DNA from 2 places in the Pedobacter sp. Leaf132 genome. Region 2 is predicted to be linked to the other one. Evidence: riboswitches for the same ligand, from Rfam matches in the RefSeq annotation. Region 2 holds a riboswitch; the other holds the start of a gene.
What was found. A riboswitch is a leader RNA that binds a small molecule or an ion and turns the genes downstream of it on or off. The one in region 2 is predicted to bind cobalamin.
Positions count from the first base shown of each region.

Region 1: linked by a shared signal. The riboswitch ahead of LUA86_RS05635 (TonB-dependent siderophore receptor) and the one ahead of LUA86_RS09120 (putative oxygenase MesX) in region 2 are both predicted to bind cobalamin.

Region 1 is NZ_CAKLBO010000002.1:416,755-426,020, reverse strand. Features, by position in the region: gene LUA86_RS05670 (acyltransferase family protein) at 1-179, shown strand, start outside; gene thrS (threonine--tRNA ligase) at 440-2,365, shown strand; gene infC (translation initiation factor IF-3) at 2,389-2,958, shown strand; gene rpmI (50S ribosomal protein L35) at 2,988-3,188, shown strand; gene rplT (50S ribosomal protein L20) at 3,264-3,608, shown strand; gene LUA86_RS05645 (YegP family protein) at 3,675-4,007, opposite strand; gene LUA86_RS05640 (serine hydrolase) at 4,090-5,289, opposite strand; cobalamin riboswitch at 5,422-5,613, shown strand; gene LUA86_RS05635 (TonB-dependent siderophore receptor) at 5,712-7,574, shown strand; gene LUA86_RS05630 (DUF6580 family putative transport protein) at 7,646-8,236, shown strand; gene LUA86_RS05625 (ABC transporter substrate-binding protein) at 8,362-9,266, shown strand, end outside.
Region 2 is NZ_CAKLBO010000003.1:418,854-428,119, forward strand. Features, by position in the region: gene LUA86_RS09105 (hypothetical protein) at 93-542, shown strand; gene LUA86_RS09110 (transglutaminase-like domain-containing protein) at 539-1,246, shown strand; gene LUA86_RS09115 (Lrp/AsnC family transcriptional regulator) at 1,699-2,160, opposite strand; cobalamin riboswitch at 2,323-2,506, shown strand; gene LUA86_RS09120 (putative oxygenase MesX) at 2,823-3,827, shown strand; gene LUA86_RS09125 (hypothetical protein) at 3,854-4,423, shown strand; gene LUA86_RS09130 (hypothetical protein) at 4,541-4,915, shown strand; gene LUA86_RS09135 (helix-turn-helix domain-containing protein) at 5,238-6,047, opposite strand; gene LUA86_RS09140 (SDR family oxidoreductase) at 6,195-7,094, opposite strand; gene LUA86_RS09145 (arabinose isomerase) at 7,875-9,266, opposite strand, start outside.

The DNA.
Region 1 (9,266 bases), on a different contig from region 2:
GTGCTGGTGCAACGATAAAACCTAAGTTAGAGCCTTTGTGTAAACTTTCAGGAGAAATTTCTTACCCCTTGTACATGATTCATTATCCATTCATTTGGGTATTTTTAACCTATTTTGTAGAGATTAAACCAGAGATGGCTTTACTCAAATTTACAGTGCAGTTTATATGGTCTTATTAATCGGTTTTGCGTATTTAACAATGCGTTTTATTGATGTACCAATTCGTAATTATCTGAAAAATAAATGGGTGAAAAATAATAGATAATTGACTTGTAATTTTATTCATGAAATCAATTAGTATTAATCAAAACTTGCATTTTAACGCAAAAAACAGCATCTTTGCAGCAAATAAAATCACTTTGTATGTGATTTAGAAATAAAATTATTTGTAAACCGTTCCAATATTCCAGCGTGATGAGGGGCAAAATCATAGTTGTAGATGATTAATATTACTTTACCTGACGGCTCCGTTCGTCAGTATGAAAAGGGCACTTCTGCTCATCAAATTGCATTGTCAATTTCCGAAGGTTTAGCAAGAAACGTTTTAGCTGCAGAAGTTAATGGCGAAGTTTGGGATTCAACACGTCCAATTGAAGCAGATTCTTCTGTAAAATTACTAACCTGGAATGATGCTGAAGGCAAAACTACTTTTTGGCATTCATCGGCACACTTAATGGCCGAAGCTTTAGAGGCGCTATATCCTGGTACAAAATTCGGTATAGGCCCGGCAATTGAAACTGGTTTTTATTACGATGTAGATTTTGGTGACAAGGAATTTTCTTCGGATGATTTCAAAGCCATTGAAACAAAAATGATTGAATTGGCTAAGCAAAAAGAAACTTTCAAACGCGAAAGTGTAAGCAAAGCTGATGCAATTAAATATTTTACAGAAAAGGGCGATGAATACAAACTTGATTTAATTGATGGTTTGGAGGATGGAAAAATAACTTTCTATTCTCAGGGAGCTTTTACCGATTTATGTCGCGGTCCGCACATTCCAAATACTAGTTTTGTTAAAGCAGTAAAACTGATGAATGTTGCAGGTGCATACTGGAGAGGTGATGAAACTAAAAAACAATTAACACGTATTTACGGTGTAACTTTTCCAAAAGCAAGCGAGCTTACCGAATATCTTGCAATGATTGAGGAAGCTAAAAAACGCGATCACCGCAAGCTGGGAAAAGAGCTTGAGCTATTTGCTTTCTCAGAGAAAGTTGGAATGGGTTTACCTTTATGGTTACCTAAAGGAACAGCTTTGCGTGAGCGTTTGGTAAACTTTTTAACTAAAGCGCAGGCAAAAGCTGGATATGAACAAGTAGTTACGCCACATATTGGCCATAAAAACCTGTATGTAACTTCTGGTCACTGGGAAAAATATGGTAAAGATTCATTTCAGCCAATAAAAACGCCTCAAGAAGGAGAGGAGTTTTTCTTAAAGCCGATGAACTGCCCGCATCACTGTGAAATTTATAAAACAAAACCACGTTCATACAAAGATCTTCCGGTTCGTTTTGCCGAATTTGGAACAGTATATCGTTACGAACAAAGTGGCGAATTACATGGTTTAACTCGTGTACGTGGCTTTACTCAGGATGATGCACACTTATTCTGTATGCCGGAACAAGTAAAAGATGAGTTTAAGAAAGTTATTGATTTGGTGCTTTATGTATTTAAATCTTTAGGTTTTGAAAACTATACCGCTCAAATTTCGTTAAGAGATCCTGATAATAAAGCTAAATACATTGGCTCTGATGAAAATTGGAAGCTTTCTGAAAATGCTATTATCGAGGCTGCTGCAGAAAAAGGCTTAAATACTGTAATTGAATATGGTGAGGCTGCCTTCTATGGCCCGAAGCTGGATTTTATGGTTAAAGATGCTTTAGGCAGAAAGTGGCAGTTAGGTACAATTCAGGTTGATTATAACCTTCCTGAGCGTTTTGAATTAGAATACACTGGTAGCGATAATCAGAAACACAGACCAGTAATGATACACCGTGCACCATTTGGTTCACTAGAACGTTTTATTGCAGTTTTGATTGAACATTGTGCCGGAAACTTCCCTTTATGGTTAAGTCCGGAGCAATATATTATTCTTCCTATTTCAGAAAAATATGAAGAATATGCAAAAAAAGTTTTAGATGAATTAAATAATTCCGATATTCGCGGGCTGATTGACTTTCGAGATGAGAAAATCGGTCGCAAAATCCGCGATGCGGAGGTTAAAAAAATCCCTTACATGCTCATCATTGGTGAGAAAGAAATGGCTGAAGGTAAAATTTCAATCAGAAAACATGGCGAGGGAGATTTAGGTGAAATGACGTTGGAGGAGTTCAGCGGCTTATTATTAAAAGAAATAACAGTTTAAATTAAAATTAATATTATACAAATTTGGCATTAGGAAGACCAGGATTTAACAGGGGACCACGTCCGCCTTTTAAGAAAAAAGAAGCAGAACATAACATTAATCAGTTTATTAAATCGCCTGAAGTGCGTTTAGCAGGCGATAATGTTGAACCGGGGATTTATCCTTTGGCTAAAGCTTTGGCACTTGCTGATGAACTGGAATTAGATTTGGTAGAAATTTCTCCGAATGCTGTACCTCCGGTTTGTAGAATTATAGATTACAGCAAATTCGTTTACGAGCAGAAGAAAAAGCAAAAGGAAATTAAATCTAATGCTAAACAAACTGTTATTAAGGAGATTCGTTTCGGTCCTAATACAAACGACCACGATTTCCAGTTTAAATTAAAACATGCCATCAGCTTTTTAGAGAACGGTGAGAAAGTTAGAGCTTATGTGCATTTTAAAGGTAGAGCAATTGTTTACAAAGAGCAGGGAGAAATTTTATTACTAAAATTTGCTCAGGCTTTGGAAGATGTAGGAAAAGTAGAGTTATTACCGAAGTTAGAAGGTAAACGTATGTTCCTAACAGTTGCGCCTAAAGTAGCAAAAAAATAAAAATAGGTTTATAAATTAAAAAACAGGTTATGCCAAAAATGAAAACCAATTCCAGTGCTAAAAAGCGTTTTTCGCTTACTGGAACAGGTAAAATCAAAAGAAACAACGCATACAAAAGTCACATCTTAACAAAGATGAGTACTAAACGTAAACGTGCACTTGGAAATGCTAGCATGGTAACAGCAGCAGATACTGGTAACGTTAAACGTATGCTTTGTATCGGAAAGTAATTTATTAATTCACCAGGTATCAGGCATTAAAGTTCCTTTAAATTAGGACGCCGCTTACCAAAAAACAACAACAACATGCCACGTTCGGTAAACGCAGTAGCTTCGAGAAGAAGAAGAAAAAAAATCCTTAACCTTGCAAAAGGTTATTGGGGAGCAAGAAGTAAGGTTTATACTGTTGCTAAAAACACAGTAGAAAAAGGTTTGCAATATGCATACCGTGACCGTAAAGTTAAGAAAAGAGAATTCCGCGGATTATGGATCCAACGTATTAATGCAGGTGCTCGTCAGCACGGTATTTCTTACTCTCAATTAATTGGTAAACTTGCTTCGAAAGAAATCGGTTTAAACCGTAAAGTATTAGCTGATTTAGCAATGAATCACCCTGAAGCTTTCAAAGCTGTAATTGATGCAGTAAAATAGAAATTTTCGCTTCGGCGATAATCATATTTTAAAAAAGTCCTGATGCAAATCAGGACTTTTTTTTTGTTAAAGCGTTTGGTCATCAATTGATGCATCAGGTGCATTACTTTTTACCGATGCGATGCCATTATCTCTAGAAGCTTCACTTTCGTACATTTGGCTCGAACCAATAATTTGCCCGTTAGTAGCTTTAAGGTTGAAATAAGCTTTGTCGTTCGTGGATGTTTTTTTCTCAAACTTAGAATCATCCTGTGAGTTTTTTCTTACAGATTCGATTCCATTTTCGCAGTTGGCTTTTGTTACATAGCCTTCACTGCTTAAAATCGTTTGTCCATTACCGGCGTTTAAATTAAACTGAAATTCGCCATTTTTTCTTTTACTGATTACAAATTTTCCCATTTCTAATTTTTAAATAAATAATACCAATTATCTATAGGAGATGATTTTATTTAAAGTTATAAAATCAGTTTCAAATTAAAAACTATTTGTAATCCATCTTATATTTTGAAAGATTAGGCTTGTTATTCTTCTTTCTGATTAATTCAGCTTCATAAATAGTTCTGCCTAAGTTTTTCATAAAAGGAAAGCATACGGTTTCGTATTCATATTTATTATCATTGTAAATGCCATTTTCATTACTTTGAACAACTGCTGTTAGTAAAAATTCAATGCCATTTTTAAAATCTATGAAATATGAATTATCAATGATAAAACCGTAGCTATCTCCATACTTATTAAAAATTCTTATGTTTTCATCCGGTTGGATTTTTAGCTCACGCCCATAGTAAAGCATTTTAGCATAAGTTGGCCAAAATTCCTTTGCATCATATTTTGGAAAATCACTCTCGTTTGGCATTTTGCTCATGTAAGTATAAATCAATTTATAATCCTCTGCAGTTAAATTATATCGTTCTTTTACTGGAAAAACTTCTGGAAACATTAACTTTTTCATCAGTTGTTGTTGGTCCTCAATTGCAAAAGCATTTTTATTCTCTAAACTAAATGGCTTGTTTATTAATTTATCGGCACTGTCTAAATAACCTTTACCCATCACCGTATTGGTTAAGTTTAAATTATATTCTTTTTCGTCGTACTGTGCCGACTGGCTGTAGATTAATTTATTTCCATTATAAAATTTAACCGGATTGGTGTGCTTAGATGTTTCGCCGGCATCGCCAACGGCCAAACGGTTTAATATTCTGCTATTAGCCAGTCCATTCTTTCTTAGCTTTTTATTTATTTCGGCTCTTCCAATAAATTCGAAAAGCCTATTAAATGCATCGTTATCGCTGGTTAGCAAAATCTTTTTAATGTAATGCTCAATGCTTGGTAAACCATTTTGTGCTGAGGTATCTTTAGTAACTTTGGTTTGTTTTTTAAAAGCACTATCTGTTATCATTACGCTTTTAGCTGTTAAACCGGTAATTTTTAATCTATTTACTTTTTCCAAAGCAAAAATCACGGCTGCTAACTTTACTGTACTTGCAGGATAAAAGTAACGGTGTGCATCAAGGTTATAACTAAAACTTTTAAAGCTGGGTTTGTTGTTGGCGTCCCGATTAATTTGCGTGTATAAAACCTGAATTTGATTTTTATCAGGATGTGTTAAAACACCACTAAAAAGTTCGGGCTTGGTTTTCATTAAGTTTTCGAGATATGTGGTATCTATTTTTTGTGCCATAGCTGAAAAACATGCAAATAGTAGGAGTGAAGTGAAAATTGATTTCATGTTAGGTATTTGAATCTTAAAGTTAACGTTTTGTATTTCAAATGCCATTTTCCATCATCCATTTTACAACCAACATTATTTTATTACTTTTGCAGCGCTTTTGGTTTCCGGCTTTACACCCGGAATTAAAAGGGAATGCAGTGAAATTCTGCAACTGTCCCGCAGCTGTAAGCTCTATAACGGTAATTCAATCTAAAGCCACTGTTTTTAATTAAACGGGAAGGTAGAAATCACCGGGAGTAAGTCAGAAGACCTGCCTTTAGCGATTAATTTCATAGCTTTCGGGGATTGAAGCTAGGATTGAGGTACTTAACGTTACACGTATTTTCATTTCCTTTCCTAATCTGTTGGCTGTGGGCAAAACTCACAATCAAATGAACAAAAAAAGAATTTTAATTGCTGCAGGCCTGGGGTTTGCACAATTAAGCTTTAGCCAATTTGCTAAAGCACAAGACAGTTTAAAACTTGATGATGTTGTTATCAAGGCAACTAAAAACGACCAGAAGCAATCGCAAACTGGTAAAGTTGTAACTATCATTTCTAAAGAAACTTTAGAACGCAGTCACGGTAAATCGTTACCGGAATTAATTAGCGAACAAGCCGGAATTATCGTTGCAGGTTCCAGTAGCAATCCTGGTTTAAATAAATCTGTATTTTTTCGTGGTGCCGGAAGTGCTTACGCAGTTGTATTAATTGATGGTATTGTTCAAAATGACCCATCTGGAAATGGTGGAGCATTTGATTTACGATTAATATCTATCGACCAAATTGACCATATAGAGATTTTACGAGGCGGTCAATCTACAATTTACGGTTCTGATGCGGTTGCTGGTGTAATCAACATCATTACCAAAAAGGGCGGACCAAAAGGAAATACAATTTATGGTGTTGCAACAGCAGGCAGCTACGAAACTTACAAAGGAACTATTGGTTTAAATGGTGCTGTTGAGGGATTTAATTATAACATTAATTACACTCAGCATAAAACAAACGGCATTTCTGAGGCAGCTAATCCAATAGGTAACAATACAGAATTTGATAAAGATGGCTTTAGAACTGGTGCTTTAAATGCAAACTTCGGGATTGAACTGGATAAAAATTTTACTGTAAATCCTTTTGTTAGGTATTATTATGGTAATTATAGTTTTGATGGTGGCTCTTTTGTAGATGCCGGTAATTATTCAATTTTAAAAAATGTTGCCGTTGGTACAAATGCTAAATATGAATTTGGAACAGGTAAAATTAATTTAAACTATAGTTACGAAAGTACATCGAACGATGCGCACAGCAGTTTCCCTAGCTTTACTCAAGGTAAAATTAATATAATTGATTTATTCTACAATCAAAAATTAGGAAGTAAAGTTGATTTATTGGTTGGTTTGGATAACAGAAGTATGAAACTTAAAGCTGGCACAGCAAGTCCGAACACAAATATTTTTGCTGCTTATACATCATTATTTTTGCATGATTTAAGCATATTTAATTTAGAAGTTGGTGGGCGTTATAATAAACACGAGCAATATGGCGAAAACTATACTTACTCTGTAACGCCAACAATTAATATCATAAAAGAAATTAAATTATTTGGTACGGTATCTACAGCCTTTAAAATTCCAACATTAAATATGTTGTTCGGTCAATTTGGTGCTAACTTAAATTTGAAGCCCGAGAAATCTCAAAATTACGAAGCAGGTGTAAATTTCAGCTTTGCTGATGATAAATTTAGCCTGAGAGTTGCAGGTTACAAACGCGATTTATCAGATGCAATTATTTATGCTTATCCGGCAGGATACATTAATCAGGTGAGCCAAAAAACAAAGGGATTTGAAGTTGAACCAGCGGTAAAATTTGGTAGATTTAATGTTAGCGGTTACTACGGTTATGTTGAAGGAAATGAGTTTAATTTTGTTGATAATGCAATTGCTGATTATTTATTCCGCAGACCTAAACATACTTTCGGTATAAATGCAGGCTTACAAGCTACAAGCAATTTATATGTTAGTGCTAACTATCGTTATTTTGGTAAACGTACTGATGGTAACTTTTCTAGCTATACTGTAGATACTTTGCCTGCTTACAAATTACTAAACGCCTATGCAGAATATGCCTTGGCAAACAAGCGTGTTAAGATTTTCTTTGATGCAAAAAACATCCTGAACGAAAAATACAATGAAATTATTGGTTATAACACTATGGGTTTCAATTTTAATACAGGCGTTAGTTTTAATATCCGCTAATAAAAAATTAACTTTGCAAAAAGATCTTAGGTTTAATTCCGATATTTTATATAAAATACTTAATAAATAATATGGCTCATTTAAAATTTAATCCACGTACGGCAATTTTACTGTTAATGATTTTAGCAATAACGGCCTTCCGTTTACTGGTAACTTTTAACTCTGATGAATTAAAATTTGCAAACTTCTCTTCAATAGGCGCTGTAGCATTATTTGGCGGAGCTTATTTTAAAGATAATTTGAAAGCTTTTGCCTTCCCTTTGTTAAGTTTATTTTTAAGCGATTTCGTTTTAGCCACAACCATATTTAGTAAATACAGTAATGGCTTTTTGTATGAGGGCTGGTATTGGGTATATTTAGCTTTTGCCTTGATGGTTTTGGTTGGCAGAATTTTATTAAAAAATATCAATGTAGTAAATTTGCTAACATCAACATTTGTAATTGTTTTAATTCATTGGATTGTTACCGATTTTCCCATTTGGTACAAAAACCCAGCTTATACACAAGATATAGCAGGCTTTTGGCTTTGCTTGGAAAGAGCTATTCCTTTTGAGATAAGATTTTTAGAAGGAACTATTATTTATGGGGCGATTTTATTCGGAGCGTTTGAAATTCTAAAATCAAAATATCCTGTTTTAAAATTGCAAACACAAAAAGCATAATAATTCATTACATGGCTATTGAAAATCCTCTTTTGATTAATTTCTAAAGAGGATTTTTTTCTTTAACATTGAGCAATAATAGCAACTAAATCAGCCTCCGTCATTCATTTAACCTTTTACCATATATGAAAGTTGTCTCTTTCCTTCCCGCTGCAACCAAAATGATTTACGACATGGGGTTGCAGGAATATCTGCATGGCGTTACTTTCGAATGCCCTAAAGAAGCAGCCGATATGCCTAAAATTGTACGCTGTATTTTAGAAGGAAAGAATTATTCGAGCATGGAAATTGATAGGATTTTTTCAGCCTCAAAAGCACAAGGAAAAAGTTTGTATTGGGTAGATGATGAACTTTTGGAGCGCATTTCGCCTGATATTGTTTTCACACAAGATATTTGCGAAGTGTGTAATATTGATACCGTTTGTACTGAAACTGCAGTGATGAAACTAAGCAAGCAACCTAAGCTTGTTCCACTATCTCCAAATAATTTACAGGATGTTTTTGAATGCGCTTTAACAATTGCCAAAGCTATTGGTAAAGAAGAGGTTGCTCTAAAATATTTGGCTGGTTTACAAGTAAAAACCGATTCTATATTAGATAAGTTAAGGGCAAACCGAGCTCCTTTAAAACGTGTAATGTTAATGGAATGGATTGAACCTATTTACAACTGCGGACATTGGATTCCTTTCCAGATTGCTGCTGCAGGTGGTGTAGATATGCTTTCAAACCCTGCCGGAGATTCTATTGTTACCCAATGGGATAAAATTTTAAAATACAATCCTGAGGTTCTGGTAATTGCACCTTGTGGTTTTGATGTTATTCGAAGTGCCGAAGAAATGACTTTACTTACATCTAAACCTGGATGGGATAACCTCGAAGCTGTTAAAAACAACCAAGTATATATTGCTGATTTCGATATGTTTACTCAACCGAGTATTGGTACCTTAGTTGAAGGTATTGAAGCATTATCTTGCATGTTTCATCCCGAAATTTTTTCAGCTGATGATAGAATCGCGAAGAAATTCATCAA
Region 2 (9,266 bases):
GCGTTAACCTTGCAATTTTTTTTTGTTTTCGTGCAACGTTGCAAAGCGTTCGAGCGTCTTTGCATTAAACCTGAACCTTAAACCAATTGAAAATGAAACACGTTATTCTATGCTTGCTCTTTTTTACACTAACAACTTCATTCGCCCAAAAGAAGCTTAAAGTTATCAAGGCAACTTCAACAGCTGTTGATATTAAAGATGATAACTATCCCATCACAAAGAACGCCTGGACAGTCATGCCTAAAGAAAAATTAGATGTATACACCACTTCAGCGAAAAAAGTAACTTTCTACACCGATCAGGAATCTATATCATTCAATGTTGATCCGAAGGTTGGTGAATATGATTTTATTATACTGGTCAACAGAACTGATACAGCAAGAACACAGGTGAAATATGATGTAGAGGCGCCAAGCAGGAGACCAGTTGCCTACCTGGATACACTTCAAAAAGCTGGAAAATATAATCTTTCTGATAGACGTGAAGTCCCGGTGTTCACCTATCAATCTATGGATAACCCTAACCTGGTGCGCATCGATTGAATCTCAAATTGGATTCGGTTGCAGGTAAAGGAAATGAGCTTTCTAAAATTTTCAATCTGATGCATTGGGTGCATAATCTCATTAGGCATGATGGGAGCAGCGACAACCCGACCCTTAAAAATGCAATTGAACTGGTTAAGGTATGCAGGGAGCAAAATCGTGGAGTTAACTGCCGCATGCTCGCCACGGTACTCAACGAGTGTTACCTTGCCTTAGGCATCACTTCCAGATACATCACCTGCATGCCAAGGGAAACGAACTTTGATGATTGCCATGTGATTAATATGGTATACAGTAAGGACCTTAGCAAATGGATCTGGATTGATCCCACTTTTGATTCGTATGTTATGGATGAGAAAGGCACCTTGCTAGGTATAAAGGAAGTAAGGGAACGATTGATAAAGGGGCAGCCGCTGGTTTTAAACGCGGACGCGAACTGGAACCGTACTGCGCTACAATCAAAGGAATATTACCTGCAGACCTACATGGCCAAGAATCTATACCGACTTGAAACGCCCGTGATTAGCCAGTATGATACCGAAACCTGGACCAGGGGAAAAGAAGTGTCCTATGTAGAGCTTTTGCCATTGGATGGTATTGTCCAAGGGCCGCAAAAAAGAGAATCAAGCAATCCAAAAACGGGCGTGAAGTTTATTCATTTTAAAACTAATAATCCTGAACTGTTCTGGACGACACCAAAATAATGTGTGATAAGAAGTTTAGAGATACTAGATTTAGGTATGCCAATAAAGGCATTGAAACGCCTGTATACCGACTGGCGTATCCTTTTTTTTTTGTTCAAAAACTTGAATCTATATTAATTGAAAGATTAGGGGGCAATAATGTAGGGTGAACTCGCTGGGGTCGAAAAACGATTAAGGAAGCTTATGGCCTGTAGGTTTCTTTCAGGAGAACACTACAATAGTCCTATAAACGATATGCTGAAAAATATCTCTTTAGTTCTTCGGGCTGGTCAATCAAGCCGGTCCTTCTGATTACTTAAATATTGATATATTCTAGTATAAGTATTTAAATATGGAATAATATTTATTAAGATGAAAGAGTAAGCGCCAGCAACATGTCACAGCAGTTATTAATGTACTTAAAGATTTGGTGAAGAGAAGCAGGTTTCCATCACTCCTGACTTCTGAGAATACTAAAAACTGATGTTGTGGTTATTCTTGATCTCGGCCATCACGAATGTGCTATGTGTACTGCCTATACTTTCAACCGATCCTAACTTATTAAATACAAAATCCTGGTAATGCTTCATGTCGCGGGCGAACACTTTCAGAAAAAAATCATAATCCCCAGAAATATTATAACATTCTACAACCTCCTCGATCTTGAGAATATCCTCCACAAAGCTGTGGCCCACTTTTCTGTCATGCTGCTTGAGTCTGATGTTGCAAAACACGGTAAAACCCTGGTTGAACATTCCGGGGTCAAGCAGCGCGATATATCTCTTGATATAACCACTGTTTTCCAGGCGTTTTATGCGTTGCACAACTGGTGATGCCGTCAAATTTACCATACCAGCGAGTACTTTAATGGTTTGACTGGAGTCAGTACTAAGTGCTTTTAATAATTTCAGGTCTATCTCATCTAAGGCTTCCATAGTATAAATTACTTTTTAGGTTTATAAAAATACATATAAAAAGTGAAAAAAGTCAATAATTTGGCAATTTATAGTGATTTTTGTTAAACTAATAATTTTTCCTTCCTGTAAATACTGTTTATGTATCTTTGTGTAGGGTTTTAAACTATTAGTTCTTTGCTTTTTTCGGCGATTGCGAAAGGTTTTATTTTGCGGTAAATGAATAGCGAGTCGTGTGCAAATCACGGGTTGTTTCGCAACTGTAATTAAAGCTAAAGGATTTTACCGATTATGCTCATTACGCAGACGAGAGGGCAGGTGAAGTCCGTTTCAAGTCAGAATACCTGCCTTTGCCTAACTGACAATACGTCCGCGTAAACAGGTTATTGGTTAGAGTGCATCGCTTAAAGGTGCAAGCCCTCAGAGGTTTTCGTGAGCCTGCGTGTGTACTTCTGGTCCATATACCTTTTCTTGCTCTGAATAATCAGGAAATTTTAATGATTATTCATGAGTTAAAAGGTTAAAAGCAGGCTACCAAATTCTTTGTCCATAGCGCTTAGGTGGACAGCGTACGCTATTGCTTTGCTCTCCGAGTTTCCCTCGGTGAAAAGCAATGGTTTAAGTAAGGATGATAAAAGGAACTGATACTATCAAATGATATAAAAACAAAAAACTAGGAATAAATGGAAAATTTACAGGATACCCAGGGTAATGATTTTGTTTTCTCGCTAAAGCGAACATGTTTAGACGAAAACTATTACCCCTCCGATCAGACCCGTCTTACAACCAACTTTGCAAACCTGGCCAGAGGAACAAACCGATGGCAGAACTTACATAATGCTCTGAATATGATTAACAATCGATTCAATTCCCTGGCCCATGTAAACAACCCGAAAGGCGATCGTTACCATGTACAACTCGAAATCCTCACCATAACAATGCGCATTGATGATCGAAAGGGCCTAAATGATCTGCCAATGATGGAGGTTTTGAAAACGAATATTTTTGACCGTAAAACTGGTCAGCAAATTGAAGGTGTTGCTGGCAATAACTTTTCTTCTTATGTGCGCGATTACGATTTTAGTGTTTTATTAACCGAACACAACAAAGATAAACCTATTTTTACTGTCCCTGAAAATTTTGGAGACCTACACGATAAACTTTACAAGTGTTTTGTCAATTCCCAAACTTATAAAGATCACTTTAAAACTTCTCCCATTATTTGTTTAAGTGTATCGGGCAATAAATCCTACACCCGCACGGAATATCATAATGCTGTTTTGGGTTTTGAATACCTGCAGGATCAGTATTCTCTTACCGATGAATATTTCTCTAAAATGGGTTTAAAAGTTCGTTATTTCATGCCTCCGAACGCGGTGGCCCCGATGGCTTTTTATCACTCCGGGGATTTACTTTGCGATTATACGGACTTTGGGCTAATCAGCTCAATCAGTACGATGGAGACTTTCCAGAAAATTTACCGACCAGAAATTTACAATGCAAATTCGGCTGCCGGCAAAATCTTCAAGCCTAGTCTTAAAAACGAAGATTATTCACTGACCCGAGTGGAATATGACCGCCTGGAGCGCAGCCGGTTAGCTGTTGAACAGGGTAAATATGCGGAACAGCATTTCATCAAACCTTATCAGAATGTTCTTGAGCAATGGTCTGCTAATTTTACACTTTAATTGATCGCACACATTAAAATTATCGTATGACCAATAAATTAGTATTGCCCACCTCAATTGTTGGGAGTTTACCCAAGCCTGCCTGGCTTGCAGCACCAGAAAAACTATGGTCACCATGGAAACTGGAAGACCTTCAGTTGCTTGAAGGGAAACAGGATGCCCTGCGCATTACTCTGCAGGAACAGGACCTGGGCGGATTGGATATCGTATGTGATGGTGAGCAGACACGTCAGCATTTTGTCACCACTTTTATCGAGCATCTTAGCGGTGTGGATTTTGAGAACCGTAAAACGGTGCGCATCCGTGACCGTTATGATGCGAGCGTTCCCAGGGTTGTGGGGAATGTTGCCCGTAAAAAATCAGTTTTTGTGGAGGATGCAAAGTTTTTACGTAGCCAGACTAATAAACCAATTAAATGGGCACTTCCGGGACCTTTGACCATGGTCGATACTTTGTTCGATAGTCATTACAAGAGTCGTGAAAAATTAGCATGGGAATTCGCCAAAGCACTTAATCAAGAGGCAAAGGAATTGCAGGATGCAGGAGTAGAAATCATCCAGTTTGATGAGCCTGCATACAACGTATTTTTCGATTAAGTAAAGGATTGGGGAATAGCTGCGCTGGAAAGGGCCATAGAAGGCTTACACTGCCAGACTGCGGTACATATCTGCTATGGTTATGGAATATAGGCTAATAATGACTGGAAAAAAACATTGGGGTCAGAATGGCGTCAATACGAAGAAGTCTTTCCGAGAATTCAAAAATCTAAAATTGACATAGTATCCATAGAATGCCACAATTCGAATGTACCTTTAGATTTAATGGAACTGGTTCGGGGCAAAAAAATGATGGTTGGTGCAATTGATGTGGCGAATAACAATGTCGAAACCCCTCAAGAGGTTGCTAATACGCTGCGCAACGCCCTCGAGTTTGTAGATATTGAAAATCTCTACCCAAGCACAAACTGTGGTATGGCTCCTTTATCCCGAGAGCTTGCCAGAGCTAAGTTAAGCGCCCTAAGCGGGGGAGCAGAAATTATACGCAAAGAATTTGGTTGTAGTGCTAATAAAATGATAAAAAAAAATTGAAAAAGGTATCAGCAATATAAAGAAAGCTGGTTTCGGCCATTTCCTATTCATGATTGGCATTCTAACTTTTCCAGACTACTTTTCCCCAGGCCGGGCATGGTCAAAGTGCCCGTTTAAATCGTTCAGCTAGCAAACTCAATTGTTTCATTGTCTCTTTTTTTTGGACGGAGATTTGGGTGTGGATGAATTAAATACGAGGCTGGCTGTTTAGACAATGCAAATTGATGTTTAAACGAGAGGCGCTTTGTTTTTGGCTCACCCCGTTAGTATTCCGCCTGGCTGTTCGCAGGCGATGGTTCTTAAGTGCTTTGGTTGTTTATATTTAGATCAGGGACTTTCTGAATTCCAAAGGCGAAATATCAGTTTTGGCTTTAAATAATTTACTAAAGGATTGAGAGTGTTCAAACCCCAAAGCATAAGCAATTTCGCTCACTGAAAGTTCGGTGGTTGAGAGTTTTTCTTTGGCTTTCTCTATTAGCTTTTCGTGAATGTATTGCTGGGTGGTCTGTCCGGTTAAATTTTTCAAAAGGCTGCGCATGTAGTATTGAGACATATTGAACTGCTCTGATAGAAGCTGAACATTCGGCAAACCTTGTTCTTTAAGGTTGCGGCTTTCAAAATAATTTTTAAACAGAATTTCCAGTTTTTCCAGAAATAGATGATGCGCTTTGTGACGGGTTAGAAACTGCCGCTGGTAAAATCTTTCAGCGTAATTCAATAGCGTTTCCAACTGGGAAATAATAATATTCTGACTGAATTTATCAATATTGGTCTGATACTCCTGCCTGATGTTATCAGTGATTTGCTGGATTATTGTTTCTTCGTCTTGGGATAAAAATAGTGCTTCGTTGACAGAATAATCAAAAAATTCATACTTTTTGATTGCAGTTGCCATCGGCGTATTCCAGAGAAAATCCGGATGTATCAAAAGTGACCAGCCTGTAGGATTTTTAGCATTTTCTTCCCTCATAATCGTCAGAAGTTGATGAGGCGCCATACAAAACAGGACGCCTTCATCAAAATCATAATCCTGTTGCCCGTATCTGTATTTATGATTCATGTCCCGCTTGACAGAAATCATGTAAAAATCAAACATCAAACGCTGCTGACCAATCACTGGATTTTTTGCCATATCTTCAAAATTAAGCACACTGATAAGTAGATGTTTTGGCTTCGGTAAACCACGCAAGCTATGGAATTCGGATATGGTTTTTATTCTTATCGGAACATCGGACATCGGTTTAATATTTAGCAAGTTAAATGATGATAAAGGTACACATTATTGTAACTTAGAGAAATAAACGCCGCTTTTCAAATCTTCCATCAAGGTAGGATGTTGTGGTTTCCAGCCCAAGGCAGCTTTTGTTTGTTCGCTTGAAGTTAGATTATTGAGTTGGACAAAATGTGTAAACCAGCCGAAATGTTCTGCTGCTTCCTGCTCTGTCAGGGAAACCACAGGAAGGCCCAATTTTTCCGCAATCTCCGTTGATATATCTTTTAACTGAATCCCCTGTTCTCCAACTGCGTGATACTTTGTTCCGCTTTCAAAAGGCTTTTCTAAAGCCAACCGATATAATTTTGCAGCATCTAATTTGTGAACGGCAGGCCAAAAATTATGACCTTTATGGATAATTGCAGAAATTCCTTTTTCTTTTGCAATTCTTATTAAAGTCGGAACAAAACCAATGACATCACCTTTGCCATGGACCGATGGCGACAATCTTATTACCGCAACTTTCACTCCTTTTGCAGCAAGAGAATCAGCTGCGTTTTCAGTTGCAATTCTCGGATGCGGATTTACTGAGCGGTCTGTTTCTACAGTCACACCTTGTTTTGAAAAAAGGGCAGTTCCTGAAGTGATAAGAAAGGGTTTTTCTGTTCCTTCCAAAGCTTTTCCAATGGCTTCAATCACTTGTCCGTCAAGTTTACACATTTCCTCAAATCTTGTAAAATCGTGGACAAATCCTAAATGAATGACTGCATCTGAATGGCTAACCCCGGATTTCAAACTCTCGAAATCAGTTAAATCTCCGCGGTGTGCTGCTGCGCCGGCTTCAATCAATTTATTTACTGATTCTTCTGAGCGAGCCAATCCCAAAACCTGGTGTCCATTGTTTAGTAATTCCTGTACTACGGCAGTTCCTACGAAACCTGTAGCGCCTGTAACAAATACTTTCATTTTGATATAATTTTATGAACCAAAGCTCAGGTTTCGCTTCTTTACTTCTGTAGCCGAAAACTGTTTTCTTGTAGCCGAAAACTTAAATAGATGCCAGCCTAATCGTAATCCTTTAGATTCTTTGTTAGCTTGATACACATAAGGTTTGAAAAAAAAGGTCGTCTGCCAAGCCTGTAAATTTTGGCGAAATTGACCAGAAGATTAGGAGGCTAACGGAACAACTGAATTGCTGGCAAATGATTGCAGCTTTTACAACAAAATTATTTGGATACCTGTCTTATTCTTTGAGATTTGCTTCGTTCAGAGCAGTCAGGCACAGCGCACAGTACAGATCCAGGATAAGCACCTCATACAATGCTTTCATTCGGTCAGATTGATGTTTTAGAGAATCCTCAAGCTACTCTGAATGTCGCGCGTATAGTTAGTAAGTGGTAATAATAAGTATAATATTGGCATTGCAACTTATTTGATGCCCCTCGCCAATTTCCTAATTATCGAGCAATTGCCCTTATAACTCAACCTAATTTCGAGGAATGGGTAAACTGTAGCGGGACTTTCTATAGGTGGTTGTTGAACTAATGGATAAGCAAGTCAAGGTGACTCTGATCCATCAAATTTATAATCGCAGCAGAATTATAAATTTATTTAAATATCATTTCCTGTGGTATGGAGTTGATGAGGTGTGGTGGTCTATTGTTAATCATGGGGCAGAGTCTATTCAAATTCTGCCATCCATCGGCCACAGCTCATGTTAGGTTTAATCTTTTTGATAAAATAAAATTAGAGAATTTGTACCACTTCTATATTTAAAATCGATCCCAGTTTTTTCAGCCTTGAAGCCAGTTTCCCTTTACCAACTGCGCAGTGGTGTGCCGGCCCATAACTGTTCCAGCTTTCGACAAAATTCCGTGCACCAATCGGAAAACGGTACCTTGAATTGGTGTTCCCGATTTCAAGAATTTCACCTGTCACCGACTCGCCTTCGGCGACTAACAAGAACATTCCACCGCTAGCGTTTTCCACAACAGATAACAGGGTAACTGGTCCCTGAGCAACAGACATTTCAACAGATAAACCATTGCCCACCTTTCCGTGGTAGACATGTAGCGGTTTTACCTTTATTTTACCCTCCGCTATCGCCGGATGGCATGGTCCGTCATGTCCCATCAATACCACATCATCTTTGAAGTCCATGGCGTAATATTCTGTAAAAGAGCCCCCTGAATTAAAACTGTCCAGAATCTTCATCGCATGAATATTTTTTAATTCAAACTCTCCAGCAACCGGAACGTTTTTTCCTGTCAGAATAGAGTTTCCAAGAATAACCGAGCTGGCTGTACTCTCATTATCTGAATTGCCAGTCCCCTTATAATAATAGGCCAGCGAACCCAGCTCGTATTTTGCAATCAGTTTATCCAATGCTACCGCAGTGATAGCTGCCCGATTTAATTCTTCATTATCGCAGTCTGCCTGTACTTCAAATACAGTATTGATTTCCGCTATTTTCAACTGCCTTTCTTCGGTGCTAACTGATTTTCTTAATGTAGAAAGCTCATCAATTTCCAGCACCTCAATATATCCTCCAAAGGTTGCTGTAAGAAGAGTGATATCCGTGTAGATGTCCATCATGCCCCCGTAGTAATTTCCCATTATGCCCAGCCGATTATAATACATGACTTTAGCTGTGCTTGCAGCTTCAAGCCACTCCCGGATTTGAACATCTACGTGATCATCATCCTGCAGCATACCTGTGATTTGAAAAAATGGAATTTTGCATCTTTTGAATACGTTGGCGATCTCCGGTACTGAACAAGAAGAACAATGGGCTAACCATTCGCCGGTCATCTTGGTCCGGTCTTCCATTGCATTGAAAATTTTGTAATCGATACTGGCACCAGGAGAGAGGTTAAGTACAATTACAGGCACATTTGCTTTTTTGACTACAGGCAGAACGGTGGCAGAAAGTGCATAGGTGGAGACATATAGAAATAAAATATCAATATTTTCTGACCTGAATTTATCTCCTGCTTTAAATGCCTTGTCAGCATTGTCTATTAGGCCAAGATTAATAACCGCTGTATCAAGGAGATGAAGCTTTTCCTCAACTAATTCCAAATGCCCGGTTAACCTATCCTTTAAACCTGGAAATTGTGACCAGTAGGTATCAAGCCC